3 regions of the Variovorax palleresanus genome follow, and region 3 is predicted to be linked to each of the others. Evidence: predicted binding sites of a transcription regulator. Region 3 holds the regulator's gene; each other region holds the start of a gene.
The links. Region 3 encodes sigma-54, which starts transcription at its own class of promoters, with help from an activator protein. Its sites were predicted from a motif close to TGGCANGNAANCTGCTTT; they were not measured.

Region 1 (10,080 bases), 1.0 Mb from region 3:
CCGGCTTTTTCATGGGCGACGCAAAGTCGCGGCGGCTACTTTGCCATGGCTGCGAGCCGGCGCGCCGCCGGGCTCAGCACATGGCCGAAGCGCTGCGGCAAGTCGCCCGCGTGCACTGCCTCGGGAGTCCACAGGCCCTGCTCCACGGCTTCGGCCGCAAGGCCAACGTCCAGCGTATGGACCAGCCCGAGCCCGAGCGGCGTGGCAAGGTAGAGGCGGCCCTGCTCGTCGAGCAGGCAGGCCGTGATGCTGTCGACCGGCTGCCCCGTGTGGGCGGTGACGGCAAAGCCCTTGTCGTCGGCAACACGCCAGACGAAAGGCGCGGCCTCCAGCTCGACGTAGACGCGCTGCGGCCCATTCTGAAAGAACCACTGGCCCTCTCCGTCATGGTCGTAGTTGCGCTGGATGAAGTCGATCAGCTTCTCGTGCCGCAGCATCGAACCCTTCTCGGTCGGGAATGGACCCACGGCCTGCGTGCGGTCGTCGCGCATGTACCAGTTGCCGCGCGCGTCCAGGCCAAGCCAGCCGTAGCAGTGCGGCACGTTGGGCCACTTGGCGAGCGCCTGTTTAACGATGTCGTCCATGAAAGCTATTGTGCTCGCCCGCGCGCGGAATGGGGGCTGCAAACTGGCTGAGCCAGCCGCCCACTCGCTCCGGCATGCCCCGCACGTGCCCTGGCGGCACCCCGAGCGGAAAACCCACGTGGCCGCCGTGCGCGGGTTGCCACAGCGTCACGTACGGGCCGACCTCGCCGGGGCCCGGCAGGCTGCTGGCCGGAATGAACGGATCGTTGAGCGCATTCACCACCAGCGTGGGCACGCGGATCGCGCGGAGGTGCGGCTTGGACGAGCCCCGTGCCCAGTAGTCGTCGGTGTTGCGAAAGCCGTGCAGCGGCGCGGTGAACACGTCGTCGAAGGCATAGAGATCCCGTGCCGCGAGCAGCCGCTCGCGGTCGAACAGCCCGGGAAACTGCGCCAGCTTGGCCAGCGCCTTGGGCTTCATGGTCGAGAGGAACATGCGCGTGTAGACCAGCCGGTTGAAGCCGCGTCCGATGGCCTGGCCGCCGGCGGTCAGGTCAACCGGCGCAGACACCGAAGCCACCGCATTGACCGAGGCGCGGGCCGTCTCGCCGGCCTCGCAGGCCCAGCGCAACAGCGCGTTGCCGCCGAGCGAGACGCCCGCCGCCAGCACCGGGCCGCCGCCGCGCAGCGCATGCTGGCCGTGCATGCGCCGCAGGATCCAGCCGATCTCTTCGTAGTCGCCCGAGTGGTAGGCGCGCGGCGCCAGGTTCATCTCGCCGCTGCAGCCCCTGAAATGCGGCACCGCGAAGGCCATCCCGCGCGCGGCCGCAAAGGCCGCGAACGCCTCCGCATAGTGGCTGCGGGAAGAGCCCTCCAGCCCATGGAACAGCACCAGCAGCGGCTGCGGGCCGGGCAAGGCCGCATCGACGAAATCGACGTCGATGAAGTCGCCGTCGGGCGCGGTCCAGCGCTCGCGGCGGTACAAGGGCGCCGGCCCGTCGAAGCGGCGCGCATACAGCGCCGGCCAGATGGTCTGCAGGTTGCCGCCGGGCAGCCACCGGGGCGCCATGTAGCCCATGGACGAATTCATGGAGGGTGAAGAGGGCGCGTCGGCAGGCATCGATCAGTGCAGGGTCTGGGGTGGATCGTTCGAATCGCTGGGCTCACGCGCGCTGCCGGGGCTCGCATGGTGGGCCACCAGGCGCCAGCCTTCCACGGTCTTGTGATAGACGTTGGTGGCCAGCACGAAGGCGTGCTTGGGTCCTTCGGCGGTGAGCACCTCGATGCGTTCGAGCACGTTGTGCACCGCGCTCGCAAGCGACTCGATCTTGCGCACGCGCGCCGGCGTCGCATGGATGGCGCCGTTGCCGAACATCTGCTCGAAAGCCGTGCGGATGGCGGTGGCCCCGACCAGCCGCGGCCCGCCCGGATGAACGCAGAACACCTCGTCCTCGTCGGCCCAGCAGGCCATCAATGCGTCGATGTCGCCGCGCTGCAGCGCTTCATAAAAGGCCGCCTCGACGTCGTCGGCAGTGCCGCCGATGGCCGCGGCGGCGCGGAGTGGGGTCTTGGGCATGGCGTGATTTTGCCGCGCGATCCGTGACGCGGAGACCGCACCGCTTTGGCTCCGCGCGCACCGGGCTGCCGCAAGCGCGGAGATTCAAATGCTCCACTTTGGACCAAATGGTCAAACAAACACATTTATAAACAGTCAAGCTATTGATTTAAAACAACTTTCTTCTTTGGCACGGCCTATGCATAGGGCTTTCGGACCTTGCAACAGGAGCTTCTGCATGAATGTCGGCATCTTCATTCCCATCGGCAACAACGGCTGGCTGCTTTCCGAAAACGCACCGCAATACAAGCCGAGTTTCGAACTCAACAAGGAGATCACGCTGACAGCCGAGCGCTACGGCGTGGACTTCGTGCTGTCGATGATCAAGCTGCGCGGCTTCGGCGGCAAGACCGAGTTCTGGGACCACAACCTCGAGTCGTTCACGCTCATGGCCGGGCTCGCGGCCGTGACCACCAAGATCAAGCTCTTTGCCACCGCCGCCTCGCTGGTGATGCCGCCGGCCATCGTCGCGCGCATGGCGTCGACCATCGATTCGATCTCCAACGGCCGTTTCGGCCTGAACCTCGTCACCGGCTGGCAGCGGCCCGAGTATTCGCAGATGGGCATGTGGCCCGGCGACCAGTTCTTCGGCACGCGCTACCAGTACCTCTCAGAATACATCCAGGTGCTGCGCGACCTCTGGGGCACCGGCCAGTCGGACTTCAAGGGCGCGCACTTCCAGATGGACGACTGCCGCCTGAGCCCCCGGCCCCAGGCCGACATGAAGGTGATCTGCGCGGGCCAGAGCGACGCCGGCATGGACTTTTCCGCGAAGTACGCCGACTACAACTTCTGCTTCGGCAAGGGCGTGAACACGCCCAAGGCCTTTGCGCCCGCGGCCGAGAAGCTCATCGAGGCCACGCGCAAGACCGGCCGCCACGTCACCACCTATGTGCTGGTGATGGTGATTGCCGACGAAACCGACGACGCCGCGCGCGCCAAGTGGGAGCACTACAAGGCCGGCGCCGACCACGAGGCGATTGCGTGGCTCGGCCAGCAGGGCGCGGCCGACACCAAGTCGGGCGCCGACACCAACGTGCGCCAGATGGCCGACCCGACCTCGGCCGTCAACATCAACATGGGCACGTTGGTCGGCTCCTATGCCACCGTGGCCGGCCTGCTCGACGAAATGGCCGAGGTGCCGGGCACCGAAGGCGTGCTGCTCACTTTCGACGACTTCCTGCAGGGCGTGCAAGCCTTCGGCGAGCGCATCCAGCCGCTGATGAAGAGCCGCGCGCACGTGCAGAGCCCCGTGGCCTCGCAGGCCGAACCCGAGCGCCTTGCGGCCTGAAGGGAACGAAGCGCATGGCCACGCCCGCACGCAACACCACGCTCACCTCGACCACCCCCGTCGGTGCCCCGCGTCTGCCCGGCGCACCCGCGCCGATGGTGCTGCCCGCGCGGCCCGAACCACTCGCGCTGCATGCCACCGATTCAGCCCTGGTCGTGGTCGACATGCAGAACGCCTATGCGTCGATCGGCGGCTACGTCGACTCGGCGGGCTTCGACATTTCAGGCGCGCAGGGCACCATCGCCAACATCGCGCGCGCCATTGCGGCGGCGCGCGCGGCCGGCATGCTGGTCGTGTTTCTGCAGAACGGCTGGGACGCGGCCTACGTCGAAGCGGGCGGCCCGGGCTCGCCCAACTGGCACAAGTCGAACGCGCTCAAGACCATGCGCGCCAAGCCCGAGCTCGAGGGCAAGTTCCTCGCCAAGGGCGGCTGGGACTACGAACTCATTGACCAGATGAAGCCGCAACCCGGCGACATCGTGGTGCCCAAGACGCGCTACAGCGGCTTCTTCAACAGCACGCTCGACAGCACCTTGCGCTCGCGGGGCATCCGCCACCTGGTGTTCACCGGCATCGCGACCAACGTGTGCGTCGAGTCGACGCTGCGCGACGCGTTCCACCTCGAATATTTTGCTGTGATGCTCGAAGACGCGACGCACGAGCTTGGCGGTGCGGCCATACAGAAGGCGTCGGTCTACAACGTCGAGACCTTCTTCGGCTGGGTCTCCACGGTGGACCAGTTCTGCGCCACCTTTGCGCCCGAACCTGTCGCCCCGCCTGTTGCGGCCGAAGCGGCCATTGCCTGATTTTTTTCAAAGGAGCCCACACCATGCCCAAGCAAGCCATCATCCCGGCCGGAACCACCACGCCCATCGCCCCGTTCGTGCCCGGCACCATGGCCGACGGCGTCGTCTACGTGTCGGGCACGCTGCCCTTCGACAAGGACAACAACGTGGTGCACGTGGGCGACGCCTCCGCGCAAACGCGCCACGTGCTCGAGACGATCCAGAACGTGATCAAGACGGCCGGCGGCACCATGGACGACGTGACCTTCAACATGATCATGATCAAGGACTGGGCCGACTACGCGAAGATCAACACGGTGTATGCCGAGTTCTTTCCGGGCACCAAGCCCGCGCGCTATTGCATCCAGTGCGGCCTGGTCAAGCCCGATGCGCTGGTCGAGATTGCCTCGATCGCCCACGTGGGCAACAAGGCCTGAACATGCCGCCGCTGCACTACGAAGTGCATGGGCCGGCCGATGGCGAGGCTGTGCTGCTGTCGTCGGGGCTCGGCGGTTCGGCCGCCTTCTGGCAACCGCAGCTTGGCGCGCTGGTCGAAGCGGGCCATCGCGTGATTGCGTACGACCAGCGCGGAACGGGCCGCAGCCCCGCCGCGCTCGACGCGGGCTACGCCATTGCCGACATGGCGCGCGACGTGGTGCGGATCCTCGACGCCACGTCGACGCCGCGCTGCCACCTGGTGGGCCATGCGCTGGGCGGGCTCGTCGGACTGCAGCTTGCGCTCGACGAGCCCTCGCGCGTGGCCAGCCTGGTGCTCGTCAATGCATGGTCCAAGCCCAACCCGCATTCGGCGCGCTGCTTCGATGCGCGGCTTGCGCTGCTCGATGCCTGCGGCCCGCGTGCGTACGTGGAAGCGCAGCCGATCTTTTTGTATCCCGCGGCCTGGTGCGCGGAGCACGCGCAGCGCGTGGCCGATGAGGTCGACCATGCCTTTGCGCATTTTCCCGGCGAGGCCAACATGCGTGCGCGCATTGCGGCATTGCGCGCCTTCGACATCGACGCGCGCCTCGGCGACATCACCATGCCCACCTTGGTGGCGGCCGCCATGGACGACGGGCTGGTGCCATGGACCTGTTCGCAGCGCCTGGCCGACGGCCTGCACGACGTCACGCTCCACTTCATGCCGCACGGCGGGCACGCGCACAGCGTGACCGAGGCGGACGCCTTCAACCGCAGCCTGCTCGACTTTCTTTCCCGGGTCAGCGCACCCGGCGTTCTCGCATGACCATCGCCTCCGCCCCCGCTCTCGACGACGCCGCACTGGCGCTTCTTTTTACCGAAGCACGCAGCCACAACGGCTGGACCACCGAACCCGTCACGGACGCGCAGATCCGGCAGATCTACGCGCTCGCATGCATGGGCCCGACGTCGGCCAACTGCTCGCCCGCGCGCTTCGTGTTCGTTCGCACGCCCGAAGGCAAGCAGCGCCTTGCGCCTGCGCTTTCCAAGGGCAACCTCGACAAGACCATGACGGCGCCGGTCACCGTGATTGCCGCGTGGGACCGCAAGTTCTACGACAAGCTGCCCACGCTGTTTCCGCACGCCGATGCGCGCAGCTGGTTCACCGGCAGCCCCGAGGCCGCACATGAAACCGCCTTTCGCAATGCAAGCCTGCAGGCAGGCTACCTGCTGCTCGCCGCACGCGCCGTGGGGCTCGATGCGGGGCCGATGTCGGGCTTCGACAAGGCCAAGGTCGATGCCGCATTTTTCGAGGGCACCGACTGGACCGCCAACTTCCTGATCAACCTCGGGCACGGCGATGCGGCCAAGGTGTTCGGCCGCCTGCCGCGGCTGGCCTTCGACGACGCCTGCCTTCTCGCCTGACGCCCACGGGAGTTTCTTCTCATGCTGCTGAACGCAATGGCTTCCAACAACGTCGCGCCAGGCGGCGCGCCGCACGTGCTGCCCAAGGCCGACTACCGCAATGCCATGGCGCGGCTGGGTGCCGCCGTCAACATCATCACCACCGACGGCCCGGCCGGCCGCGCCGGCTTCACGGCCTCGGCCGTGTGCAGCGTGACCGACGAGCCGCCGATGCTGCTGGTGTGCCTGAACCGTTCGGCCTCGGTGTACCCCGCGTTCACGGCCAACGGCGTGCTCTGCGTGAACGTGCTGGCGGCAGGCCACCAGTCGCTCTCGGGCCTGTTCGGCGGCAAGACGCCGATGGACGAGCGCTTTGCCGCCGGCCGCTGGAGCCGCAAGGCCACCGGCTCGCCGGTGCTCGAAGACGCGGCGGCCTCGTTCGACTGCCGCGTGGTGCGCGCCACCAGTGCGGGCACGCACGACGTGCTGTTCTGCGAAGCGGTGGCGATTGCGATCGGCGGTGCGGCGCAGAGTTTGATTTATTTCGATCGGCGCTATCACGAGATAGCAACGCCGCCGCACTGAGCTGGTCTTGTTCCCTCTCCCTTGCCTTGTCCCCTCTCCCTCTGGGAGAGGGTTAGGGTGAGGGCAGCGGCCTTCGCAATCTCGGCGAATCTCTAAGCGCCGCTGACCCTCACCCCAGCCCTCTCCCAGAGGGAGAGGGAGTAATTCCTAACGCGGCGCAATCCCCTGCAGCACGATCCGCTGCACGTTCTCCACCGTCTGCTCGAAGAACGCCGCATCTTCCAGCGTATGCCCCGTCAGCGCCTGCACCTGCACGCCGAAATCCGCATAGTGCTGCGTGATGGCCCAGAGCGCGAAGATCAAATGATGCGGATCGACCGGCGCGAGCTTGCCGGCCTCGATCCATGAACGGATGACCTCCGACTTTCGCTCCACCAGCGTGCGCAATTCGCGATCGAGTTCGTCGCGCAGGAGCGGCGCGCCCTGGATCATTTCGAGGCAGAACAATCGTGATGCATCCGGCCGGTCGCGCGAGATCACGAGCTTGCGGCGGATGTAGCTGCCGATGGCTTCGCGCGGGTCTTGCTCGGCACTGAATCCGCGCAGCGGCTCGAGCCACAGTTCGAGCAGGTCGCGCAGCACGCTGACGTACAGCTCCTCCTTGTTCGCAAAGTAATAGAGCAGGTTGCTCTTGGACACGTCGGCGCGCGCCGCCACCTGGTCGATCGACGTGCCGTGCAATCCGAAGCGCGAGAACAAGCCCAGCGCGGCGCCGAGGATGGCGCTGCGCTTGTCCTCGATCTGGCGCAGCCTGCGGCTCACCGCGGACGCGCTGCGCACCGCCGGTTTTGCGCGCTTGCGCGCCGGGCTGGTCTTCTTTGTGCTGCTGGCTGCGGCCAGCGCCTTGGTCTTCGGCATCTTCCCTCGCTTCTCGATTGCGGACTCTTCTTTCAACGCGCACCACTGTAAGGCCGCGGTGCATCGCGACGCGCCAAGCCAACCTTTGAAGCCCCTGCGCGCGCACCATGCTGACGCGGTAAATGCGTTTTGTCCATTTGGTCCAACTGGCACAGACGTTGCATGGCGAAAGGCATGCCAAGCACGAGGACGACCGACACATGACGCTCCTGTCCGTACCCATCATCGATCTCGCGCCCTACTTTGCCGGCACGCCCGAAGGCAAGGCCGAGGTCGCGGCAAAGGTCGACGAGGCTTGCCGCAGCATCGGCTTCCTCGTCATCACGAACCACGGCATTCCGGCCGAGCTGATCGCGCGCGTGTCGCAGCTCTCGCGTGCGTTCTTCGACATGCCACTGGCCGAGAAGCGCAAGGTCGATCGGCCGCGCCAGGATGCCGTGCGCGGCTACAGCGCTGTCGGCGAAGAAGGCCTTTCCTACAGCCTCGAAGAAGCCGCGCCCGGCGACCTGAAGGAATCGTTTTCGATCGGCCCTTCGAACGTGCCGGACGACGACTACCACCGCGGACCCGCCGCTGGCCCGCACTTCGAGCCCAACAGCTGGCCGCCCATCGGCGGATTCCGCGAGGCGTACGAGAGCTACTTCGAGGCCATGAGCGATCTCTCGCGCTCGCTGATGCGCATCTTCGCGCTCGGCCTTTCGCTCGACGAGCCGTTCTTCGACGACAAGATCGACAGGCACATCAGCATGTTCCGCGTGCTGAGCTATCCGCCGCAGCGCGAAGCGCCGCTGCCGGGACAACTGCGCGCCGGCGCGCACAGCGACTACGGCAGCCTCACCATCGTGCTGCCCGACGACAAGGGCCTGCAGGTGTTCAACAAGGCGGGCCAGTGGGTCGACGTGCCGCAGGTGGAAGGCGGACTGGTGGTCAACATTGCCGACCTGATGATGCAGTGGACCAACGACCAGTGGGTGTCCACGCTGCACCGCGTGGTCAACCCACCCTTTGACGTGGCAAGCACCAACCGCCGGCAGTCTCTGGTGTTCTTTCACCAGCCCAACTACGACGCGATGGTCGAGTGCCTGCCAAGCTGCCTCGCGCCGGGCGAAGAGCCGAAGTACGCGCCCATTTCATCGGGCGACCACCTCACGTCGAAGTTCGTCAAGCAGACCACCTTCGGCGGCACCAAGGCCGTGGCCTGAGCATGGCGCATCTGTCTTACGTCAACGTCTTTGCAAAAGACGTGGTTGCGCTCAGCGGCTTCTACCAGCACGTGTTCGGCTTCGCCGAGATCGAGGCGATCCGATCGCCGATCTTTCGCGGACTCGACACCGGCAAGTCGAGCCTCGGCTTCAACGCGCTCGAGGCCTACGAGCTGCTGCACCTGGCCGAGTTCTCCGACACGCGAGGCGTGAAGTTCCTGCTGAATATCGACGTCGACAGCAAGGACGACGTGGACCGCATGGTGCCGGTCGCGCTCGAGGCCGGCGCCACGCTGGTGAAGCCGCCCTACGTCACCTACTACAACTGGTACCAGTCGGTGCTGCTCGATCCCGAGGGCAACGTGTTCCGCATCAACTTCATGATGTGACGGCACGCGGTGGCCCGCCCCTCCTTCTTTCTTCCTTGACACGCTCCTCACGAAAGGTCGCTCCATGCTGCGCAATCCCACTCACGGCTTCACCTTCGGCCTTGCACTGTCGCTCGCAGCCGGCGGCGCGACGTTCGCGCTGCCCGCCATGGCGGCCGACGGCTTCACGCTGAAGGACAAGCCGAAGATCGCGATGCTCTATTTCGGCCCGAAGAACGACGGCGGCTGGACGCAGGCCTTCGACGAGGCACGGGCAAAGGTCGAGAAGGAAATCGGCCAGAAGATCCAGTTTGTCGAGAACGTGCCCGAAGACGCCTCGGCCATCAAGCCGGCAGCCGAGAAGTTCATCCAGCGCGGCGCCAACATCGTGATCGGCACGGCCTTCGGCTATTCCGACAGCTTCAAGGACCTGGCCGCCAAGTACCCCGGCGTGGCTTTTCTCAACGGCTCGGGCACTACCAACGGCAGCAACCTCGAATCGTTCTACGGCCGCACCTACGAGAGCCAGTACCTCTGCGGCATGGCCGCGGGCGCGGCCTCCAAGACCGGCAAGCTCGGCTTCGTCGCGGCCAACCCCTTCGGCGTCGTGAACTGGACCATCAACGCCTTTGCGCTGGGCGCGCAGAAGATGAACCCCAACGCCACGGTCAACGTGATCTATACCGGGGCGTGGAACGATCCCGTGAAGGAACGCGCCGCCGCCGCCGCGCTGATCGACCAGGGCGCCGACGTGATCGGCCAGCACGTCGACTCGCCCACGCCGCAGATCGTGGCGCAGGAGCGCGGCGTGTACGGCACCGGCCACCACCGCGACCTGCGCCAGTTCGCGCCCAAGGCCACGCTGTGCTCGTCGGTGTGGGTGTGGGACCGCTTCCTGACGCCCGAGCTCAAGAAGATCATGGCCGGCAACTGGAAGCCCGCGCCTTATGGCGCCTTCATCGAGATGAAGGACGGCGGCACCGACATCGCGGGCTTCGGCCCGGCGGTGCCCAAGGACAAGGCCGCACAGATCA
Region 2 (10,080 bases), 690 kb from region 3:
CAGGCCTTGGCGACACCCGTCGCGCCGCTTGCGGTCGATCAAATTCTGCTAATCGGGGTATCGGCAATGCCGAAAATGATCATTTCGATCGATGGTGTTGTCATCGGGCAACTGGCTCTCGCCAAAGACCGGACGACGCTGGGCCGACGCGCCTACAACGACATCGTGATCGACAATCTCGCGGTCAGCGGCGAGCATGCCGTGGTGCACATGCGCGACGGCCAAGTCGAAATTGAAGACCTCAACAGCACCAACGGCACCTACGTCAATGCACTCGTCGTCCAGAAGCAGGTGCTCAAGGACTACGACATCATCGAACTGGGCGGCTGCCGCATCAAGTTCCGCGCCGACAGCCACCTGGCGGTTGGCGGCGGCGCGGCGCACACCGACACGACCGGCGACTTCGTGGATTCCATTCCCTTGTCTTCCGCACCGACCGAATCCGGCGCGCTCATCGAGCTTGGCGTGCCGGTGCTGCGCGTTCTTGCCGGTGCCAACGAGGGCCAGGACGTGCCGCTGCAGAAGGTGGTCACCACCGTCGGCAAGCCGGGCGTTGCCGTGGCGGTTGTCACGCGCCGCCGGCAAGGCTACGTGGCCGCCAGCGTCATGGGCGGGGTCACGCTCAACGGCGCCCCGCTGGGCACCGACGCCGTGGACTTGCAGGAGCGCGACGTGCTGGAACTCGGCGGCGCCACGCGCATGCAGTTCGTGCGGGTCTGACGCTTTCTTTTTCTTCGGTTTTTCTTCTCTTTTCCACAGCGCGGCCCGCGTGCGTGCGACGCCATGAAAGCGCTGAAGCGGCATTGGCCGCGCATAGCCATCACCTTGCTGCCGGTCTTGCTGGCGCTTGCCCACTCCACGGGCGCCTGGCGCCTCGGCGCGATCGATCGGCTCGACCACCTGCTCTACGACGCCCGCCTGCGCGCCACCATGCCGCGCACGCTCGACCCGCGCGTGGTGATCGTCGATGTGGACGATGCCAGCCTGGCGCGGCAAGGCCAGTGGCCCTGGGCGCGCGACAAGTTGGCGCGGCTCACGGAAGAGCTCATCGGGCGCCAGCAGGTGGCGGTGCTGGGCTTCGACGTGATGTTCATCGAGCCCGACCGGAGCTCCGGCCTCGACAAGCTGCGCCAGATCGCAAGCGGGCCGCTGCGCGACATGCCCGGCCTTGCCACGGGCATCGAACGGCTCGCACCCGCGCTCGACAACGACGCCACCTTTGCCCGCGCGCTCGAAGGCCGGCGCGTGGCGCTCGGCTACTACTTCACCCGCACCGAAAAGCCGAGCGCGAAAGGCCAGTTGCCCGCGGCTCCGTTGCTCCAGCCCGAGGCATTTCCGCCGGGCCACGGCTACGCAACGGCCTGGAACGGCTTTGGCGCCAACCTGCCCGTGCTGGCCGCCGCCGCGCCTGCGTCGGGGTTCGTCAACACACTGGTCTCGTCGACGGGCGATGGCGCCATCCGCGCCGCACCCCTCATTGCGCGCTACGAAGGCGATGCGGCGCGGTCCGGCTACTACGAATCGCTCGGTCTCGCCGTCTACCGGCTGGCCAACGGCGGCCCGCCTGTGCTGCCGGCCTTTGCCTCCGGTGGCGCCGTGCCCCGGCTCCAATCCCTGCTGGTGGGCCGCCTGCGCGTGCCGGTCGACGAAACCGCCAGCATGCAGGTGCCGTTTCGCGGCCCCGGCGGCGCGAATGGCGGCTCGTTCCGCTACGTGGCCGCCGCCGACGTGCTCGAAGGCCGGCTCGCACCAGGCGAGCTGAAAGACAGGATCGTGCTCGTCGGCGCCACTGCGCCTGGCCTGCAAGACCTGCGCGTCACGCCCGTGGGTGCCGGTTTTCCAGGTGTGGAGGTGCACGCCAACGTCGTGTCGGCCATGCTCGACCACCGCCTGCTCGCGGTGCCCGACTACGCCGCCGGCTACGAAGTGCTGAGCCTCTTGGCCGCGGGCCTGGTGCTGGCGCTGGGCCTCTCGCTGCTGCCAGCCACGCGCGCCCTTCTGCTGGGCATTGCCACCGTGGCTGCGCTGGTCGGCGCAAACGCCTGGCTTTACCTAGGCCACGGCCTTGTGCTGCCGCTGGCCACGTCCCTGGCCATGGCGGCGCTGGCCTTCGTGCTCAACATGGGCTGGGGTTACTTCATCGAGTCCCGCGCGCGCCGTGGGCTGGTGCGGCTCTTCGGCACCTACGTGCCGCCGCAGCTGGTCGACGAAATGCTCAGGGACCCCGGCCGCTACAGCATGCATGCCGAGAGCAAGCAGATGACCGTCATGTTCTGCGACATGCGCGGCTTTACCAGGCTGTCGGAGCAGATGGCACCGGCCGAGCTCCAGGCCTTTTTGAACACCCTGTTCAGCCGCCTCACCAATGTCATCAGCGCGCACCGCGGCACCGTCGACAAATACATGGGCGACTGCGTCATGGCCTTCTGGGGCGCGCCCGTCGACACCCCCGACCACGCCACGCTGGCCGTGCGGGCCGCGCTCGAAATGGCGCACACCGTGCGCGACATCAACCAGGCCCAGCGCGCCGTCGGGCGCCCCGAAATCAGCGTGGGCATCGGCATCAACAGCGGCGTCATGTGCGTGGGCGACATGGGCTCCGTGGCACGGCGCAGCTATACCGTGGTTGGCGATGCGGTCAATCTCGCGTCGCGCCTCGAGGGCCTCAGCGCGCACTACGGCGTGGAGATCGTCGCCAGCGGCGCCACCCGCGAACTCGCGCCCCGCTGCCTCTGGCAGGAGCTCGACAGCGTGCTCGTCAAGGGCAAGGCACAGGCCGTTGCCGTCTTCACGCCCCTGGCCGCCGACACCGAACAAGCCCAAGGCCCCGCGGCCGAGCAGCGATCCCAGCACTTGCAGCGCTGGGCGCAGGTACTTGACGCCTACCGCCGCCAGGACTGGGCGATGGGCCGGACCCTGCTGGACCCATTGCTCGCCGCAGATGCCAAAAAAGTCCTTTACCAGCTCTACGCCCAGCGATTAGCCTCGATGGCGTTGCGGCCTCAAGACCCCGAATGGGACGGCGCAACCCGGTTTGAAACCAAATGACCACAAACACAAGCGGGGGGTCTTTCTCAATGCAGGTTCGCGTGCTGGGCTGCTCGGGTGCCATTGCCAAGGACTGCCGCACCACCTCGTTCCTCGTCGACACCGACCTGCTCGTTGATGCGGGCACCGGCGTGGGCGACCTCACGCTCGACGAGATGGCCCGCATCGACGACGTGGTGCTCACCCACTGCCACCTCGACCACATTGCCGCGCTCCCTCTCATGCTCGACGCCGTGGGCGGCCGCCGCACCCGCCCGCTGCGCGTGCACGCCCTGCGCGCCACCATCGAGGCGCTGCGCGCCCATGTGTTCAACAACGTCATCTGGCCCGATTTCGAGAGCATTCCCAGCCCCGAAGCCCCCTTCGTGAGTTTTCACGACATCGCCGTCGGCCAGACCCTGCAACTGGGCAGCGCCACGCCCAAGCGCGTCGAAGTGCTGCCCGCCGTGCACACCGTGCCCGCCTGCGGCTTTGCCGTGAGCCGCGCCGAAGGCGGTGCGAACTGGGTCTTTTCAGGCGACACCGAGCGCAACGCCCCCTTCTGGGACCGCGTCAACGCGCTGGACGTGGCCATGCTCGTCATAGAAACCGCCTTCAGCAACCGCGAGCAGGCCCTGGCCGACCGCAGCCTCCACCTGTCACCCAAGGTGCTGGCCGACGAGCTGGCGCACATCGAGCCAGGCAGGAAATACCCGATCTACATCACCCACACCAAGCCCGCCGAAACCGAAGAAATCATGAACCAGATCGACGCGCTGGTGGGGCATCAGGTGGCCGGCTTGGCGCAGCGGGACATTCGGTGGCTTAAGGCGGACGGAGTATTGACTTTTTGAGTCCGGCGGACGACCGGGCATGACAAAATTGTCACGTTCTGTAGCATCTCGGAGCGGAATGTGTCACTTGATGTAAATTTAGTGTTAACAAAAGTGTTCATTTCCATGGCGAAGTGGCCTCCCGGACGGGTGGCACAGATGCTGCGGAAGAAACTGCGCTCCGGGCTGGTTCCCGGGCTCTACCAACCAACCTGGAGTTTTTGAATGAACCGTCGTTTGATCGCACGCAACGTGCAAAAGGGTTTCACCCTTATCGAACTGATGATCGTTGTGGCGATCATCGGTATCTTGGCTGCTATTGCTATCCCCCAGTACCAAACGTACATCGCCAAGTCGCAGGTCTCGCGCGCTGTTGGCGAAACTGGCGCCATCAAGACTGCTATCGAAGACTGCATGAACAACGGCCGGACCACCATCGGTGCAGCTGCTGGCGAGTGCAATCCTGGTGCTACCGCTTCGAGCATCCTCTCCGGTACTGCGCAAGCTGGCGCTCCGACTGTGACCGGCGCAGGCTATCCAGTGGTGACGATCACCGCTTCTGCCGGCACGGCTTCGATCCTGGGTACCTTCGGCAACAAGGCCGCTAACACGCTGACGGCCGGCACCGCGAAGGCAATCACCTGGAACCGTGATGCCAACGGCACGTGGACTTGCACCAGCACCGCTGATGTCAAGTACAACACGGCTGCCTGCGGCGCTGCCGTCGCTGCCTCGCCGTAATTTACATTTACGTCACAAGAGGCCGCCTTCGGGCGGCTTTTTCGTTGCTACGGTGGGGTGTAAATGAACGAATCGATTGAGTCAATCCTTAATACGCTATGGTACCAATGGGATTGTGTAAAAGAACTCATCCTTTTGACGACGGGCGGAGTACTAATCGCCATTTTGATTAACAAGTGCAATTGGCGGGATGAGCTACGAAGACTGCGCCCTTCGAGTCTTCGAGTCAATCTGATGGTGTATTTCGTTGACGCTTTGATTGTGGCGGCGCCAATCTCCGTGCTGGTCGGCGTTATTTATCGGGTGCTAGACTCAAGGGGGTTGATATTCTTTGCCCCCACGCTGGATGCTATGCCGGTGTGGATGGCCGGCATGATTTGTATTGCAACCGGTGATTTCGTCGGATATTGGCGTCACCGGCTTGAACACTCTCCTATACTCTGGTCAGCTCATTCGCTCCATCACAGCGACGAGGAAATGACTTGGTTCACATTGTTTAGATTTCATCCGATCAATCGGGTTTCGACTGCTGTTATAGATTACGGTGTTTTATTTCTTCTCGGATTTCCGCTTTGGGCAATCGCGTTTGCTGGTTCAGTTCGACATTTTTATGGAATGTTTGTTCACATAAATAGGCCTTGGACGCTCGGAATTGCCGGCTGGTTGTTAGTCTCGCCGGCAATGCACCGATGGCATCACGTTCGCGCGGGACAAGGCATGTATAGCAACTACGCTACTGTGTTCAGCGTTTTCGACCGCGCTTTCAGAACTTTCTATGTTCCTGGGCCTTGCAACGAAAAGCTCGGTGTAGAGGGGGTCGACCATACGGAGTATCTATCCCAGATGCTCCTCCCATTTACGGACCTTTGGCAGAAAATTTGCGAATTGCGACGATCTGCGCTTTCGGCGCGGAATTGATCTGATCCCTCCGAGTCCCGTATTTTGAGGGCATTAAACGCGATCTATGCGCTAGGCTCAGACACTCTTTCGCCTGAACGATCATCAAGCACAAGACGTCAGGAGGCCCGGTCTCCGCATCTTGGCATGCGACCTGCAATGTAATCTTCCAACTGAGGAGAGAACGCATGAAGAAGAGATTGGGAAAAGATCAGGGATTCACGTTGATCGAACTAATGATCGTTGCGGCGGTGATTGGCGTGCTCGCAAGCATCGCACTACCGCAATATCAGACATACGTATCGCGCGTTCAAGTAACTCGCGTCATGTCGGAAGTCGCCGCCTTGCGGACGATAGTTGAAACCTGCGTCATCGAGGGGCGTACGAGTGTAGGCGTGGGAGCTTCGCAATGCGACCCTGGCGCCGCGGGCTCTTCGCTCATGACCATGCCCGCAGCGAACGGCGCCGCTCCTTCGTTGTCAGAGCTCCCCGCCGGCGCCGGAGTGCCGGCTGTGACTTTTCCTGCCGCAGGCGATCAGGTCGCAGTGATGACTGCTACTTTTGGAAATTCGGCCGCTACCGTGCTCGCAGGCCAAACATTAACTTGGCAGCGCAACGCGGCAGGAAATTGGACATGTCTCAGCAGTGTGCCTGCGTCGTTCAAATCGCCGCAATGCTCATGACATCGAACCTGATCGAACAAGCACTCAGTGCTGCTCGATGAGCATTCAGTTGCGTTGATGACATCTTCGATGTCGCCATTTGCCATCACGCGGTCGGCAAGTCGAGTTGAGAGCGCGGCCCCCGCTGGTAGATTGCAGTCCAACGCCGTTCAGACTGCTTGAGCCCAAATTGCGCAGCGGGGGCTACCCCCGCATCACTCGTTACACATGATCGGGTTGCGCCTTTCCTTGTCGCTCGCATACGGGTGGCAAGCCTGAGCATCTGAACACCAAGGCCTCGCAAAAAAAAGCGCTACACAGAGGTACTCTGGCAGCGCTTTCAAAGATCGATCTCGTACCAGGGTGCGCTTCGACCAACTAGCTAGTCGATCAATCCGCCGTCGGCACTTCCCGCCAGTTCAGCAGCCGCAGCGTGGTACCAGCCGGCGGCCTGAAGCCGATCTTGTCCAGGTTGCCGCGCACGTCGCCGGAGATCAGGCGCACGGTGCCGTCGACGCCCACGAACTTGAGGTCGGTGATCGCGGTGGTGGACTGCACGAACGCGGCGCCGCTGGCCAGCGCTGTGCGGCCGGTGTTGAAGTCGATGGCGTAGATCCGGCTCTGGCCCGAGGGGCTGCAGGCATCGCCACTGGTGAGCAGCGACGAGAACGCCACGATGCCGTTGAAGGCGGTCGGGCTCGCCACCAAGCGAAGCCCGATGCCGCCTTCCGTGCCTAGATCGAGGTACCAGCCGCGCGAATCGGTCGGAACGACGGTGCCGCTCACGAGGTTGGTGACAGCGGTGAGCGCGCTGCGTGTCACCGGCATGGTGCTGTCGGCCGGCTTGAAGGCGGTGGCGGTTCCGTCGATGACGGCATAGAAACTCTGCGTCGCGCCGGAGTTGATGTCGCTCGCATCGAGCAACTGGCCGGTGCCGACCATCACGTAGCGCTTGCGGGTCGTGGGCTGAATCTGCACCAGTGGGCGCGAGGTGATGGGCTGGGCTCTCGGGGTGGTGGCGCCATCGGTGAAGAGGGCGATCTTGGTCGGTGCCGGGTAGTCCGTGGTCGTGCCCGCGGGCGCGGTCACGTCGAAGCGCCAGAGCTGGCCGTTGAGGTCGCCGACGTAGATCGCGTCGGCCGTGCCGTCGGTCAGGTCGGGGATGAAGGCCGTGGCGTGGGTCATGCCGTTGGCCGTCGCGCCGGTGCTTATCTTCTGCAGCAGTGCGCCGGTTTCCGGATGCACGAGGTAGAGGTAGCCGTTGTGGTTGCTGGTGTCGTTGTGATAGCCGGAGGTCAGCACCACCACCCAGCCATAGCGCTTGGTCTTGAGGACCAGGGGCGCGCCGTAGCTGAAGCCCATGTCCGCATCGGTGAACTCCCACAGCACCTTGCTTGCAACGATGGTTTCATCGGTCATCGTGGCCGGATCGGTCACATCGATGGCGTAGAAGCTCTTGCCGCCCTTGCCAAGGCCGCCAACCAGCAGCGAACGCCAGTCCGAGCCGGTGGCCGCGAAGGTGCCGCCGGCGCGGTCGAAGTCGACGTCGACCACCTCGGGCGTCGCGTCGACGTAGTACTTGTGCAGGTAGTTCGGGTTGCCCAGCTGGGCCAGGCCGTCCGCGGCCGGCGTGGTCGGGTTGCTGGGGCCGTTGAAGAGCGCGTTCGGCACGTAGGCAAACTGTTCGAGGCCGGCGCTGGTGCCGGTGAGTTCGCCGCGGAATGCATGCAGCATGCCGTCGTTCGCGGCCGCGTAGACCATCGTGGGGCGCGTGGCCTTGGCCGTCTTGAAGGCGGCGTAGCCGCGGTTCACAGCGTCGGAGTAGCTCGATGCGGGCGGGCCCACGGGCTTCACCTTCGCGTTGACGATGTCGCCGAGCAGCTTGCTGCGAAGCCGGTAGGGCTTGGTTCCATCGATCGCCGTCTTCTCCTGGCTGCGATCGCCGCGCAGGTAATTCAGGTAGTTGGCGCTGTCGTCGCCGGTGACGTAGAGCGTGTCGAGCGCGGCCGCCTGGCTGCCCGTTCCGGTGGTGAGGCTTCCGATGCGGAAGGGCACGCCGGCCGTGCCGTTCCAGGTGGCGATGCGCCGGTTGGTGTTCCAGCCCGTGCCGGCGAACTGCGTCGCGAGCTTGTCGGTGCTGGTCCATGCCGCCGTGAGCGAGGGCGTGCCGTCGGCGGCAAAGCTGATGCTGCTCGCGCTCACCACGCCGGTCCAGTCCTGGGCGTCGTACTGCGAGGCATACGAAGCCGAGCCCGTGGCCGAAACCTGCAGGGCCGAGAGCGAGAACGAGGTGGTGTACGCCTGAATGGCGTTCACGATGCGTTCGAAGGCTTGCGTCAGGCCGCGGACCAGCGTGTCGGGCTGGCCTGCGGCAAAGTAGTTGTCGGGACGCGGCTGCGTCAGGTTCGCGGCGCGTGCGTCGGTCAGCGTCTCGCCGCTGGTGGACCACCAGTCCAGCGGAATGGTGCCAGCGAAGGTGTAGGGGTCGAAGTCGGCTGGCAGCTTCTTCTGGTCCAGTCCGCCGAACTTGGCAGCAAGGTAGAACTGGTTGTTGTATTGGAAGGGCTGCTCAAGCACGTCCACCCAGTAGGTGCTGACCGTCTGCTTGCCGATGGTGTTGGCCTGTCCCGCCACGTCGGGACGGATGTCCTTGGTGTTGGCGTCGAAGGCAAGGCCCGCGATGTAGGCGGAGTTGTTGCGACCGCTGTAGTCGTTGGAGTTGCCGAGGTCGCCCAGGCCCTGCAGCGCACCGACGCGGTTGGTGGCCGTGACCGCATTGACGGTGTTGTCGTTCTCCACCTCGGTCTGCATGGCCGGCTCGCGGGTGCGGTAGGTGGTGTTGCCGGCCACGTTCTTGTCGACGTGGGTGTAGATGTCGCCGATGCCCAGCACGAAGTTGCGCTGGCACGAATACTGGATCGGGTCGCCCCAGTTGGTGATCACGGGGAAACCGTCGACCCAACTGGTCTTCGTGGGGGCGTCGGCAGTGCCCATCGAGCTCCAGCCCGCGACGTTGCCGAGGTTTTTGTAATACCGCATGACTGCGTAGTACAGCTCGCTGACAGGGTCGTAGTTCTTGTAGTCGCCCGGAAGGATCTGGCCGAACTTGTTCAGGTAGTTCATCACGCCGCTGTCCGCGATGGCCACGCCGGTCGCCGTCGTGGTCGCGGTCGCATCGGCGGCGTCGGGATTGCCGATGAAAGTGCCGTCGGTCTCGCTCCACTCCTTGTTCGCGTTGGCCGAGGGCGCCTGGCCGGGGGTCGGCGCGGTCGGCCCGACGAATTTCTGCCTGGCGCGCAGCACGCCGCCGTCGCGCTGGTCACTGCTGTCGTTCAGGTAGCCGAAGGCGCTGAAGCGCATCTTGTCGGCGTACTTCTGGATCAGTCCTTCGGGCTTGTAGTTGGTGCCGTAGGCCTTGCAGTTGGCCTCGAGTCCACCGGCTGCGGCCGAGGGGTCGCATACCTTCACGCGCATCGTGAAGTCGCCATCGACCGGCCCGGTCACGGAGAACGGCGTGAAGGCGGTCGACGAGGGCGTGCGCCAATGGAACTGCATCACCGCGCCGCCGCCCCGCTCGTAGTACTCGATCTGCACGCGGAACTCCTGACCCGCCGTGAGAGCGATGGTCGCAGAATCGTTGGTGGTCGGACCGTGATCCGTCCAGTTGTCGATCCGGAGGTCGCTGTTGCCGAAATTGTTGCCGTTGCCGGTCTTGACCCAGAGCCGCACGCCGTCGTCACTGATGGTGCGGAACGTGTAGTTGCCGGTCTCGGGCGCCGTATAGGTCCCGTTGAAGCGCGCCGAAAAGTTGTCGGCATTCATTCCGGTCACGGGGCTGCCGTTGCCCCAATCGTGGTCGGCGGTGTCCGTATCGACGAGGGCGAACCGGGGATTGGTAAGACTGATGTTGTTGAAGTACT
Region 3 (10,080 bases):
TCCCAGGGCGACACCGTCTGGCGCGAGTTCTATTACAACGACGCCGGCGTGCAGATCCAGACGCTGGCCAACAGCACCCAGCTGCGCGCCCGCGGCTTCAAGCCCGGCGACCCCGAATGGCCGAGCGGCGAAAAGGCCCCGGCCTACAACGGCGACTACATCGCCGACATCGCCGAAGACTTCAAGGCCAGGAAGACCGTCAAGTCGGACGACCGCGAATACACCGCCAGCGGCGACATCGACGACCTCGACTCGATCCGCGAATTTGCCGTGGCCTACCTGCGCCGGGAGCAAGACCTCGACCTGCAGGCCTTCCGCGTGCGCTTCGACAACTACTACCTCGAGTCCAGCCTGTACACCAGCGGCCGCGTCGAGGCCGCGGTGCAAAAGCTCGTGGCCGCCGGCAAGACCTACGAGCAGGACGGCGCGCTGTGGCTCAAGTCGACCGACTACGGCGACGACAAGGACCGCGTGATGAAGAAGCAGGACGGTACGTATACGTACTTCGTCCCTGACGTCGCTTATCACATCGCCAAGTGGGAGCGCGGCTTCCACAAGGTGGTCAACATCCAGGGCACCGACCACCACGGCACCATCGCGCGCGTGCGCGCCGGGCTCCAGGCCGCGGGCGTCGGCATTCCCGCGGGCTATCCCGACTACGTGCTGCACACCATGGTGCGCGTGATGAAGGGCGGCGAAGAGGTCAAGATCAGCAAGCGCGCGGGCAGCTACGTCACCTTGCGCGACCTGATCGAGTGGACCAGCACCGATGCCGTGCGCTTCTTCCTCCTGAGCCGCAAGCCCGACACCGAATACACCTTCGACGTCGACCTGGCCGTGACCAAGAACAACGATAACCCGGTGTACTACGTGCAGTACGCCCATGCGCGCATCTGCTCGGTGCTGGCCGGCTGGGGCGGCGACCCCGCCACGCTCAAGAACGTCGACCTGTCGCCGCTCGAGAGCCCGGCCGCACAGGCGCTCATGCTGCTGCTCGCCAAGTACCCCGCCATGCTCACGGCCGCCGCGAAGGATTTCGCGCCGCACGACGTCACTTTCTACCTGCGCGAACTGGCGGCCTGCTACCACAGCTACTACGACGCCGAGCGCATCCTGGTCGATGAAGAACCGGTCAAGCTGGCGCGGCTCGCGCTCGTCGCCGCCACCGCGCAGGTGCTGCACAATGGCCTCGCGATTCTCGGCGTCAGTGCGCCGAGCAAGATGTGAAAACACCATGAAGAAGACAACCAGACAACGCGGCAACATCGTCATCGGGCTCATCATCGGCCTGGTGCTGGGGTTGGGTGTCGCGCTGGGCATTGCGGTCTACGTGACCAAGGTGCCGATCCCGTTCGTGACCAAGACCCAGCGCGGCGGCGCCGAGCAGGACGAAGCCGAGGCCCGCAAGAACCGCGATTGGGATCCCAACGCGCCCCTGGCAGGCAAGGCTGGCGCACCCAAGCCGGTCGCCCCCGCTCCGGCCGCGCCGGCCGGCGGCGACACCACGGCCGTGGCACCGGCCACCGCGCCGCCGCCTGCTCCCCCGGTGCCGGTGGTCGTGGCGCCGCCCAAGCCCCCGCGTCCGGCGCCGGTGCCGGCCGAAGCCAATTCGCTGCCGCCTTCGAACGATCCGCTGGGCGACCTTGCCCGTGCGCGCGCCGGTGGCAACAATGGCAGCACCACCACTGCTTCCGCCGCGCCAAGCAGCAACAACGGCGCCGCAGCGGGGGCCGACCCGTTCATGTATTTCGTGCAGGCCGGCGCCTTCCGCACCACCGAGGACGCCGAGGCCCAGCGCGCCAAGCTGTCGCTGATGGGTGTCGAGGCCCGGGTCACCGAGCGCGAGCAGGCCGGTCGCACGGTCTACCGGGTGCGCGCGGGTCCGTTCAGCAAAAAGGACGATGCCGACCGCCTGAAAGAGCGGCTCGACGGCGGCGGCCTCGAATCCGCGCTGGTGCGCGTCCAGCGCTGACGCCCCCGCGAACCGCCGGCCGCGGCCTCCGCGAGCGGCGGTCACGAATATTCTTTAAGCTTTGCCGCGCGGCACGGGCCGCCGCCAACCCGGATTGTCCTGGGCAAGCCGCATGCGGGAACTCCGCGCGGCGCGCCGGCTCAGTCTGCCGTACCCAACAGGAGAACTCTTTCAATGAAACGTCGTGACTTTTCGCTGGCCGCCACCTCGCTCGGGCTGCTTTCCCTGGCCGGCAACACCGCGCACGCCCAGGCGCGCGTGCCCAAGGCCGGAACCGAGTACCTGGTGCTCGACAAGCGCGTGGCGGTCGATGCGCCCGCGGGCAAGATCGAAGTGATCGAGTTCTTCTCGTACAACTGCCCGCACTGCAACGATTTCGAGCCGCAGCTCGAAGCCTGGCTCAAGACGGCGCCGAAGGAAGTGGCATTCCGCCGCGTGCCCGTGCCTTTCGTGGGCAACGACGTCGAAGCCAAGCAGCGCCTGTACTACGCGCTCGAAACGCTGGGCAAGGTCGACGAATTCCAGCCGAAGGTGTTCGACGCGATCCACAAGCAGCGTCAGAACGTGAACGGCGACGCCAACATCATTGCCTGGGCCACCGCCAACGGCCTGGACGGCGCCAAGTTCAAGGAGGTGTTTACTTCGTTCGGCGTGGCCAGCAAGGCGAAGCGCGCCTCGCAGATGACCGACGCCTACAGGGTGGCCGGCGTTCCGGCCCTGGCAATTGCCGGCCGCTGGTATGTGGACGGCGAAACGGCCGGCAACATGACCAAGGCGCTCCAGGTCGCCAACTTCCTGATCGGCGAAGCCAAGAAGGGCTGACCCCCTTTTGCAGGGGGTATCACCTGCGGCCGGCAGAGCCGGTTTCGCGGTGTTTCCGGATGGATGTCAAGCCCGCTTTGGCGGGCTTTTTCATCCGTGCGTGCAGGGCTGGCGCCATCTGCCGCATACAATGCAGAGCAAGTTTCGTGCCTCTATGACATTGCACTCCTACTCCAACACCACTCCTCTTGTTCGCCGCTTCGGCCGCCTGGCTCGCCTGAGTGTTGGCGCGCTGTTGCTGGCCGGTCTCGCCTCGGGCGCCCTGGCCGAGACGGCCGACCGCACCAAGCCGATGAACATCGAGTCCGACGCCATGCGTTATGACGACCTCAAGCAGACGAGCGTGTTCACGGGGAACGTGCTGGTCACCAAGGGCACGATCATCATCCGCGGCGCGCGCATCGACGTTCGGCAGGACGCCGAGGGCTACCAGTACGGGGTGGTCACGGCGGCTCCCGGCAAGCGGGCCTACTACAAGCAGAAGCGCAATGCGCCCGACGAGTGGATCGAGGGCGAATCGGAGGTCATCGAGTACGACAGCCGCGCCGACAACGTCAAGTTCATCCGCAATGCCGTGATGCGCCGCCTGCTGGGCGCCACGCCAAACGACGAAAGCAGCGGCGCGCTCATCGTCTACGACCAGAGCAACGACACCTACACGGTCAACGGTTCCACCGTGCCGCCCAACACCGGGGTGAATGCCCCCGCGGGCGGTGGGCGGGTGAAGACCATCCTGACGCCCAAGAGCGCCACGGCGCCCGCGCCAGGCGCCTCGGCGCCGGCCGGCGGACGGGCCGCGCCAGCAGCGCCCCAGCCGGCACCCGGTGCCGGCCTGCGGCCGAGCACCACGCTCAGCGGCAGCGAAGGGGAAGGGCGCAAGTGATAGAAACCGCTGGAAGCCACACCGCCGATGGCACGCCGGGCAGCCGCCTGGTGGTGCGCGGCCTGCAAAAAAGCTACGGTAGCCGCAAGGTCGTCAAGGATGTCTCGCTCGACGTTCAAAAGGGCGAAGTCGTGGGGCTCCTGGGCCCCAACGGCGCCGGCAAGACCACTTCGTTCTACATGATCGTGGGCCTGGTGCGGGCCGACGCCGGCGAGATCACCATCGACGGCGAACCCATTGCGCACATGCCGATCCACCGGCGCGCCCGCATGGGCCTGAGCTACCTGCCGCAGGAAGCCTCGATCTTCCGCAAGCTCACGGTCGAGGAAAACGTGCGTGCCGTGCTCGAGCTCCAGCGCGAGCCCGATGGCAACGGCAAGCCCGCGCCCCTGTCGAAGCAGCGCACCGAAGAGCGGCTCTCGGGGCTGCTGGCCGACCTGCGCGTGGACCATCTGCGCGATTCCCCCGCGCTCGCGCTCTCCGGCGGCGAGCGGCGCCGGGTCGAAATTGCCCGCGCGCTGGCCACCCAGCCGCGCTTCATCCTGCTGGACGAGCCCTTTGCCGGCATCGACCCCATCGCGGTGATCGAGATCCAGCGGATCATCAGCTTCCTGAAGGAGCGCGGCATCGGCGTGCTCATCACCGACCACAACGTGCGTGAAACGCTGGGCATCTGCGATCACGCGTTCATCATCAGCGACGGGCATGTGCTGGCACAAGGCACACCCTCGGAGATCGTCGACAACGCCGAAGTACGCAGGGTGTACCTTGGCGAGCACTTCCGGATGTAAGGGAGGAGCCGGTCTCCATGAAGCAAGGGCTGTCCCTTCGCGTTTCGCAGCATCTGGCGCTCACACCGCAGCTGCAGCAGTCGATCCGGCTGCTGCAGCTCTCCACGCTCGAACTGAGCCAGGAGGTCGAGCAGATGCTCGACGAGAACCCGTTCCTCGAACGCACCGCGGAAGAAGCGGCGCGCGAGGAATTCGGCCTCGATGCCATCGATACCCCGATGCCGCGCGATGAATCATCGGGCGAGGCCGGCGAGAGCGACTTCGCCTCGGCTCCGGCGAGCAGCGCGGCCACCACCTCCAGCGAAACCACGGCCGCGGCCGAAACCGACGTTCCCGCCGCCGACGCCACCGAGCGCGAGCCCGACTGGGAAGGCGACGGCACCGTCGACATGGCGCCGGACGACAGCGAGTGGGGCAGCGATGCTCCCGCGCGCCAGAACAACCTGGGCGACGACGAGCGCGCCGACGCCACCGAACTCGCGCGCAGCCAGGAGTCGCTGCAGTCCTTCCTGCACCGGCAGGCGCTGAGCCTGCGGCTCAACGAGAACGACTGCGCCGCGCTGCGCTTCCTGATCGAATCGCTCAACGACGACGGCTACCTCGAAGATTCGCTGCCGGCGCTGGCCTCGGGCCTCGCGGGCGACGACAACGACCAGTTCGACGAGCTGGTGCATCACTTCCAGGTGGCGCTCGGCCTGCTGCAAAGCCTGGAGCCGGCCGGCGTCGGCGCGCGCGACCTGGGCGAATGCCTCGGCATCCAGCTGCGCGCGCTCGCCAGCGAAGACGAAACCGAAGAACACGCCCTGGTCCGCAAGACCGCCATCGCCATCTGCAAGCAGCCGATGGAGCTGCTCGCGCGGCGCGACTTCAAGCGCCTGGCCACGCTCACCCGCACCAACGAAGAGCTGGTTCGCTCGGCGCTGCAGATCATTTCGCGCCTGGAGCCCAAGCCGGGCCGCCGTTTTGTCGATGTCGAGCGCAACATCGTGATCCCCGACGTGATCGTCACCAAGATCGGCCGCGGCACCAACGTCAAGTTCCGCGTCATGCTCAACCCCGAGGTGATGCCGCGCCTGCGCGTGCACGACATCTATGCCGGGGCGCTCAAGTCGCACAAGGGCGAGGGCAGCCAGGCGCTGTCGCAGCGGCTGCAGGAGGCACGCTGGTTCATCAAGAACATCCAGCAGCGCTTCGACACCATCCTGCGCGTCTCCAACGCCATCGTCGAGCGGCAAAAGAGCTACTTCGTGCACGGTGAACTCGCGATGCGGCCGCTGGTGCTGCGCGAGATCGCCGACGAGCTCGGCCTGCACGAATCGACCATCTCGCGCGTGACCACCGCCAAGTACATGGCCACGCCCTTCGGCACCGTCGAGCTCAAGTACTTCTTCGGCTCCGCGCTTGGCACCGAGACCGGCGGCAATGCGTCGAGCACCGCGGTGCGCGCGCTGATCAAGCAGTTCGTGAGTTCCGAGAGCATCAAGAAACCGCTGTCCGACAGCCAGATTTCCGAGATGCTCAAGGAGCAGGGCATCGAATGCGCGCGGCGCACCGTGGCCAAGTACCGCGAGGCGCTGCGCATCGCGCCCGCCAACCTCCGCAAGGCGCTGTAGAAAGCCGTCGATGGCCCCTCGCCGCCTGCTGTCGCGCTGTGGGCACTGGGTCTTGGCCGTGGCGGTGGCGCTGCTCGTTGCCGGCTGCGCCACCCTGCCCGACGAAGCGCCGCGCCCACCCACCCGGGCCATGGCGGTGTCGGCCGACACCGCGCTCGGCAAGATCGCGCTGGCCGCGCAGCCCGACCTCGATCTCAGCGGTTTTCGCCTGATGCCGGGCGGCGATTTCGCCTTCGACACGCGCATCCAACTCGCGCGGCGCGCCCAGCGCACGCTCGACGTGCAGTACTACCAAATCGAGAACGACGAGACCGGCCGCTACCTGCTGCGCACCCTGCGCGATGCGGCGGAGCGGGGCGTGCGCGTGCGGCTCTTGATGGACGACCTCTACACTTCGGGCGAGGACGAACTGCTGCTCGGCCTGGCCGCCACGCCGAACGTCGAACTGCGCCTCTTCAACCCGTTTCCAGCCGGGCGCGGCAGTCTGCTCAAGCGCTTCGCGGCCTCGCTCTTCGACTTCAGCCGCGTCAACCGGCGCATGCACAACAAGCTCTTCATCGCCGACGGCGCGATGGCGGTGGCGGGCGGCCGCAACATCGGCAACCAGTACTTCAGGCGCACGGCGGGCGAGAATTTTCTCGATCTCGACACCTTCGTGACCGGCGCGCTGATGCCGCGTCTCGGCACCCTGTTCGACCAGTACTGGAACAGCGTGTACGTGCGGCCGATCCAGTCGGTGGTGGCCACGGGCCTTTCGCGCGAAGAACTGCAAAAGCGCTTCGAAGCCGCCACCGGCCCCGACACCACGCCGCCGCCGCCGCGGCCCGCCCCCAACGACCTGCTCGGCTACAGCCCGATGGCCGAGGACCTTGCCACCGGCAAGCTCGGCCTGATCTGGGCCCTTGCCGAGGCCTACGCCGATTCGCCCGACCGCGTGATCGGCAAGACGGCGTCCTATGGCGGCGTGCCGCTGCTCGACGTCGACAGCGTGCGCTACAACGTGGTGGAGCAGATGCGCCGCGCGCGCTCCGAGGTGACCATCGTCTCGCCCTACCTGATTCCGGGCGAGGCCGGCCTGGAGGTGATGCGCGAGATCCGCCGGCGCAACGTGAAGATCAGCGTGGTCACCAATTCGCTCGCCGCCACCGACGAGCCGCTGGTTCACACGGCCTACCGCCGCTACCGGCCCGACATGCTGAAGCTGGGGGCCGACCTGTACGAGCTCAGCACCACGCGCACCCGGCGCAGCGTGCGGCTCGGCCTCTTCGGCACCTCGGTCGGCCGGCTGCACGCCAAGTCGGCCGTGATCGACCGGAGCATTCTCTTCGTCGGCTCGATGAATTTCGATCCGCGCTCCGAAACGCACAACACCGAGATCGGCCTTTTCATCCGCAGCCCCGAGATGGCGCAGCAGGCGCTCAAGCTCATCGACGTGCTCAAGCAGCAGGGCGCTTATCGCCTGCGCTTTGCCGAGGACGGCAGCAAGTCGCGCATCGAGTGGATCAGCGAGGACGCCGGCAAGACCACCGTGCTGAACGAAGAGCCCGACTCCGGCTTCTGGGACCGCGCCATGCTCGAGCTGCTGGCGCCGCTCACGCCCGAGAGCCTGCTGTAGGCCGGCCGTTCATGTTCCCTATTGCTGCACGTTGACCGCTTCGACCTGCACCAGCAGCTTCACCTTGTTCTCGAAGCCGAAGTTCAGCCCCCAGGTGATGCCCCAGTCGCTGCGCTGCACCGTGGTTTCGAAGTCGCCGCCGCAGACCTGGCGGTTGATGAGCGGGTTCAGGTAGCAGTTGAAGCGCACGGCCTTGAGCGTGACCGGCCTGGTCTGGCCCATCAGCGTGAGCGTGCCCGGCACGTCGACCACCTTGTCGCCGCTGAATTCGATGCGGTCCGCCACGAAGCGGCCGGTCGGAAACTCGGCCACGTTGAAGAAGTCCTTGCTTTGCACGTGGCGGTTGAGCAGGTCGACGCCGGTGTTGATGGAGCTGATGTCCATCGTGATGTCGACCTTGCCGCTGCTGCCGCTGCCGTCGATCTGCACCGAGCCGTCCTTGGTGCTGAAGCGGCCGCGGTTGGTGGTGGTGCCGTAGTGCCCCATCTCGTACATCACGAAGGTGTGGGTCGGGTCGATCACGTAGCTGGCGTTCTTTACCGGGCCGCCCGCGGGCTTGGCGGCCACGGGCGGCGCCGTGTATTCCTGCGCCAGGGCGGGGGTGGCAAGGGTCGCTGCAGACAGCGCGGCAGCGAGGAAGAGCTTCTTCATGGCAATGGGCGTGCTTGGCGTGAAAACAAAATCAGTTGAGAGGACAAAAAAGGGGCTCAAAGCGGAGCGAGGCCCGCGAGCGTGAACTTGAAGCGAACCTGCACGTCGTTGCCGACCACCGAGGTGTCGGTCCATTCGCCGTCGCCCACCTTGTAGTCGAGCCGCTGGATCGTAAAGCTTCCGGTCGCCACCGCGTAGCCGCCCGATGGCGCAATGGTCACCGGCACCGTGACCTGCCGCGAAATGTTCTTGATGGTGAGCTTGCCCGCCATCTCGAACCGGCCTTCGCCCAGCGCCTTGATGGCGCTCGACTGGAAGCTGGCCTGCGGAAAATGCCCGGTGTCGAACCACGGGGCCTTGGGCAGTTCGGCGTCGCTCATCGGCACGCCGAGCGATGCGCTCCCCGTGTCGATCTGCAGCGCGACGGTGCCGCCTTCGGGCTTCCTCGGGTCGAATGCCACCTGCGCGTCGAATTTCTTGAACGTGCCTTCCACCGGCACGCCCATCTGCTTGCTGACGAAGGCGATCTGGCTCTTGTCGGCCACGAGCCGGGTCGCCGTTGCGGGCTCGGCACCTGCGGGCGCCAGGGCGGCGAACGCGGCGGCCGCGAGAAAGAGACGGAAGACTCGGTTCATCTGGCGGATTCCTGGCGTGGCGCGGGCCACATGCGTTTCAAGATGCCGTCGCGGTCGATCCAGTGGTGCTTGAGCACCGCCGCCACGTGCAGCAGCGCCACCGCGGCCAGCGTGAACGCGCTGCCCTTGTGCAGCGGCTTCAGCACGGCCTCGGCCAGTTCCTTGTCGACCGGCATGAGATCCGGCAGCGGCAGCACGCCGAACCACACGACCGGAAACCCGAGCGCCGAACTGTAGGCCCAGCCGAACAGCGGCACCGCGAGGAACAGCAGGTACATCAGCGCGTGACTCGCCCGGTAGCCAGTGCGCTGCCAGCGCGGCATGGTGGCGGCCGCATGCGACGGCAGCGGCGGCGGCGGATGGCGCAGCCGCCACAAGAGCCGCAGGGCCGACAGCAGCAGGATCGTCACCCCGGCCCATTTGTGCCAGTTGTAGAGCTTGATGCGGGCCGGCGACAGCGGCAGGCCGGTCATGTAGAGCCCGACACCCAGCGAGCCGACGATCATGGCCGCGAGCAGCCAGTGCAGCGCCATGGCCACCGGGCCATAGCGCAGGTCCGCGGGCGTTTCGGCAATGGCGGTGGCGGAAGATGGAGGTATGTAGGCAGGCATCGGAAGCAGGACCAGCGGCCTGTGCGCGGAGCATATATCGGAAGCGGCGAAGGCACCGCACGAGCCGTGCCAGGCCCATGGCCGGCGGGGTCAGTGCCCCGATGACGCCTGCTGCGCCTGCAGCAGCACCGCATGCAGCTCGGCCGGCTGCACCGGCTTGCGCAGCGCGTGCCAGCCGCGCTCCGCGGCCAGCCGATGGGTGGCTTCGCCGATGTCGGCCGAGATCAGCGCGATGGTGAGCGACGGCTTTTGCCGCTGCAGCCGTTCCGCCAACGCGATGCCGTCGAGCCCGCCCGGCAGCCGGATGTCGCACAGCGCCGCGTCGAGCGCGCGCAGGTCGGCCAGCGCCAGCGCCTCGGCCGCGCTGCCGTAGACGCGCGGCGCAAGCTGCCATTGCCTCAGCAGCGCACTGAGGCTTTCGGCCACCACGGCGTTGTCTTCCACCACCAGCACGGCAAGGCCCGGATGCAATGCGCGCGCCGCCGCG

Region 1: a site for sigma-54 is predicted at 7,624-7,641, ahead of ACJ7Z0_RS13690 (isopenicillin N synthase family dioxygenase). Genes of this name have one in related genera too.
Region 2: a site for sigma-54 is predicted at 5,642-5,659, ahead of ACJ7Z0_RS15450 (pilin). Genes of this name have one in related genera too.

What each region holds. Positions count from the first base shown of each region.
Region 1 is NZ_JBJNVP010000002.1:2,088,998-2,099,077, forward strand. Features, by position in the region: gene ACJ7Z0_RS13640 (DUF2946 family protein) at 36-584, opposite strand; gene ACJ7Z0_RS13645 (YheT family hydrolase) at 568-1,599, opposite strand; gene ACJ7Z0_RS13650 (YybH family protein) at 1,645-2,097, opposite strand; gene rutA (pyrimidine utilization protein A) at 2,315-3,427, shown strand; gene rutB (pyrimidine utilization protein B) at 3,442-4,233, shown strand; gene rutC (pyrimidine utilization protein C) at 4,257-4,649, shown strand; gene rutD (pyrimidine utilization protein D) at 4,652-5,455, shown strand; gene ACJ7Z0_RS13675 (malonic semialdehyde reductase) at 5,452-6,054, shown strand; gene rutF (NADH-dependent FMN reductase RutF) at 6,076-6,618, shown strand; gene rutR (HTH-type transcriptional regulator RutR) at 6,766-7,476, opposite strand; gene ACJ7Z0_RS13690 (isopenicillin N synthase family dioxygenase) at 7,677-8,678, shown strand; gene ACJ7Z0_RS13695 (VOC family protein) at 8,681-9,067, shown strand; gene ACJ7Z0_RS13700 (BMP family ABC transporter substrate-binding protein) at 9,132-10,080, shown strand, end outside.
Region 2 is NZ_JBJNVP010000002.1:2,443,319-2,453,398, reverse strand. Features, by position in the region: gene ACJ7Z0_RS15475 (FHA domain-containing protein) at 67-720, shown strand; gene ACJ7Z0_RS15470 (CHASE2 domain-containing protein) at 784-3,048, shown strand; gene ACJ7Z0_RS15465 (3',5'-cyclic-nucleotide phosphodiesterase) at 3,078-3,881, shown strand; gene ACJ7Z0_RS15460 (pilin) at 4,086-4,601, shown strand; gene ACJ7Z0_RS15455 (sterol desaturase family protein) at 4,665-5,519, shown strand; gene ACJ7Z0_RS15450 (pilin) at 5,687-6,181, shown strand; gene ACJ7Z0_RS15445 (PilC/PilY family type IV pilus protein) at 6,551-10,080, opposite strand, start outside.
Region 3 is NZ_JBJNVP010000002.1:3,128,389-3,138,468, forward strand. Features, by position in the region: gene argS (arginine--tRNA ligase) at 1-1,227, shown strand, start outside; gene ACJ7Z0_RS18610 (SPOR domain-containing protein) at 1,235-1,972, shown strand; gene ACJ7Z0_RS18615 (thiol:disulfide interchange protein DsbA/DsbL) at 2,147-2,794, shown strand; gene lptA (lipopolysaccharide transport periplasmic protein LptA) at 2,949-3,677, shown strand; gene lptB (LPS export ABC transporter ATP-binding protein) at 3,674-4,468, shown strand; gene rpoN (RNA polymerase factor sigma-54) at 4,486-6,081, shown strand; gene ACJ7Z0_RS18635 (phospholipase D family protein) at 6,092-7,696, shown strand; gene ACJ7Z0_RS18640 (YceI family protein) at 7,715-8,347, opposite strand; gene ACJ7Z0_RS18645 (YceI family protein) at 8,404-8,982, opposite strand; gene ACJ7Z0_RS18650 (cytochrome b) at 8,979-9,593, opposite strand; gene ACJ7Z0_RS18655 (ATP-binding response regulator) at 9,684-10,080, opposite strand, start outside.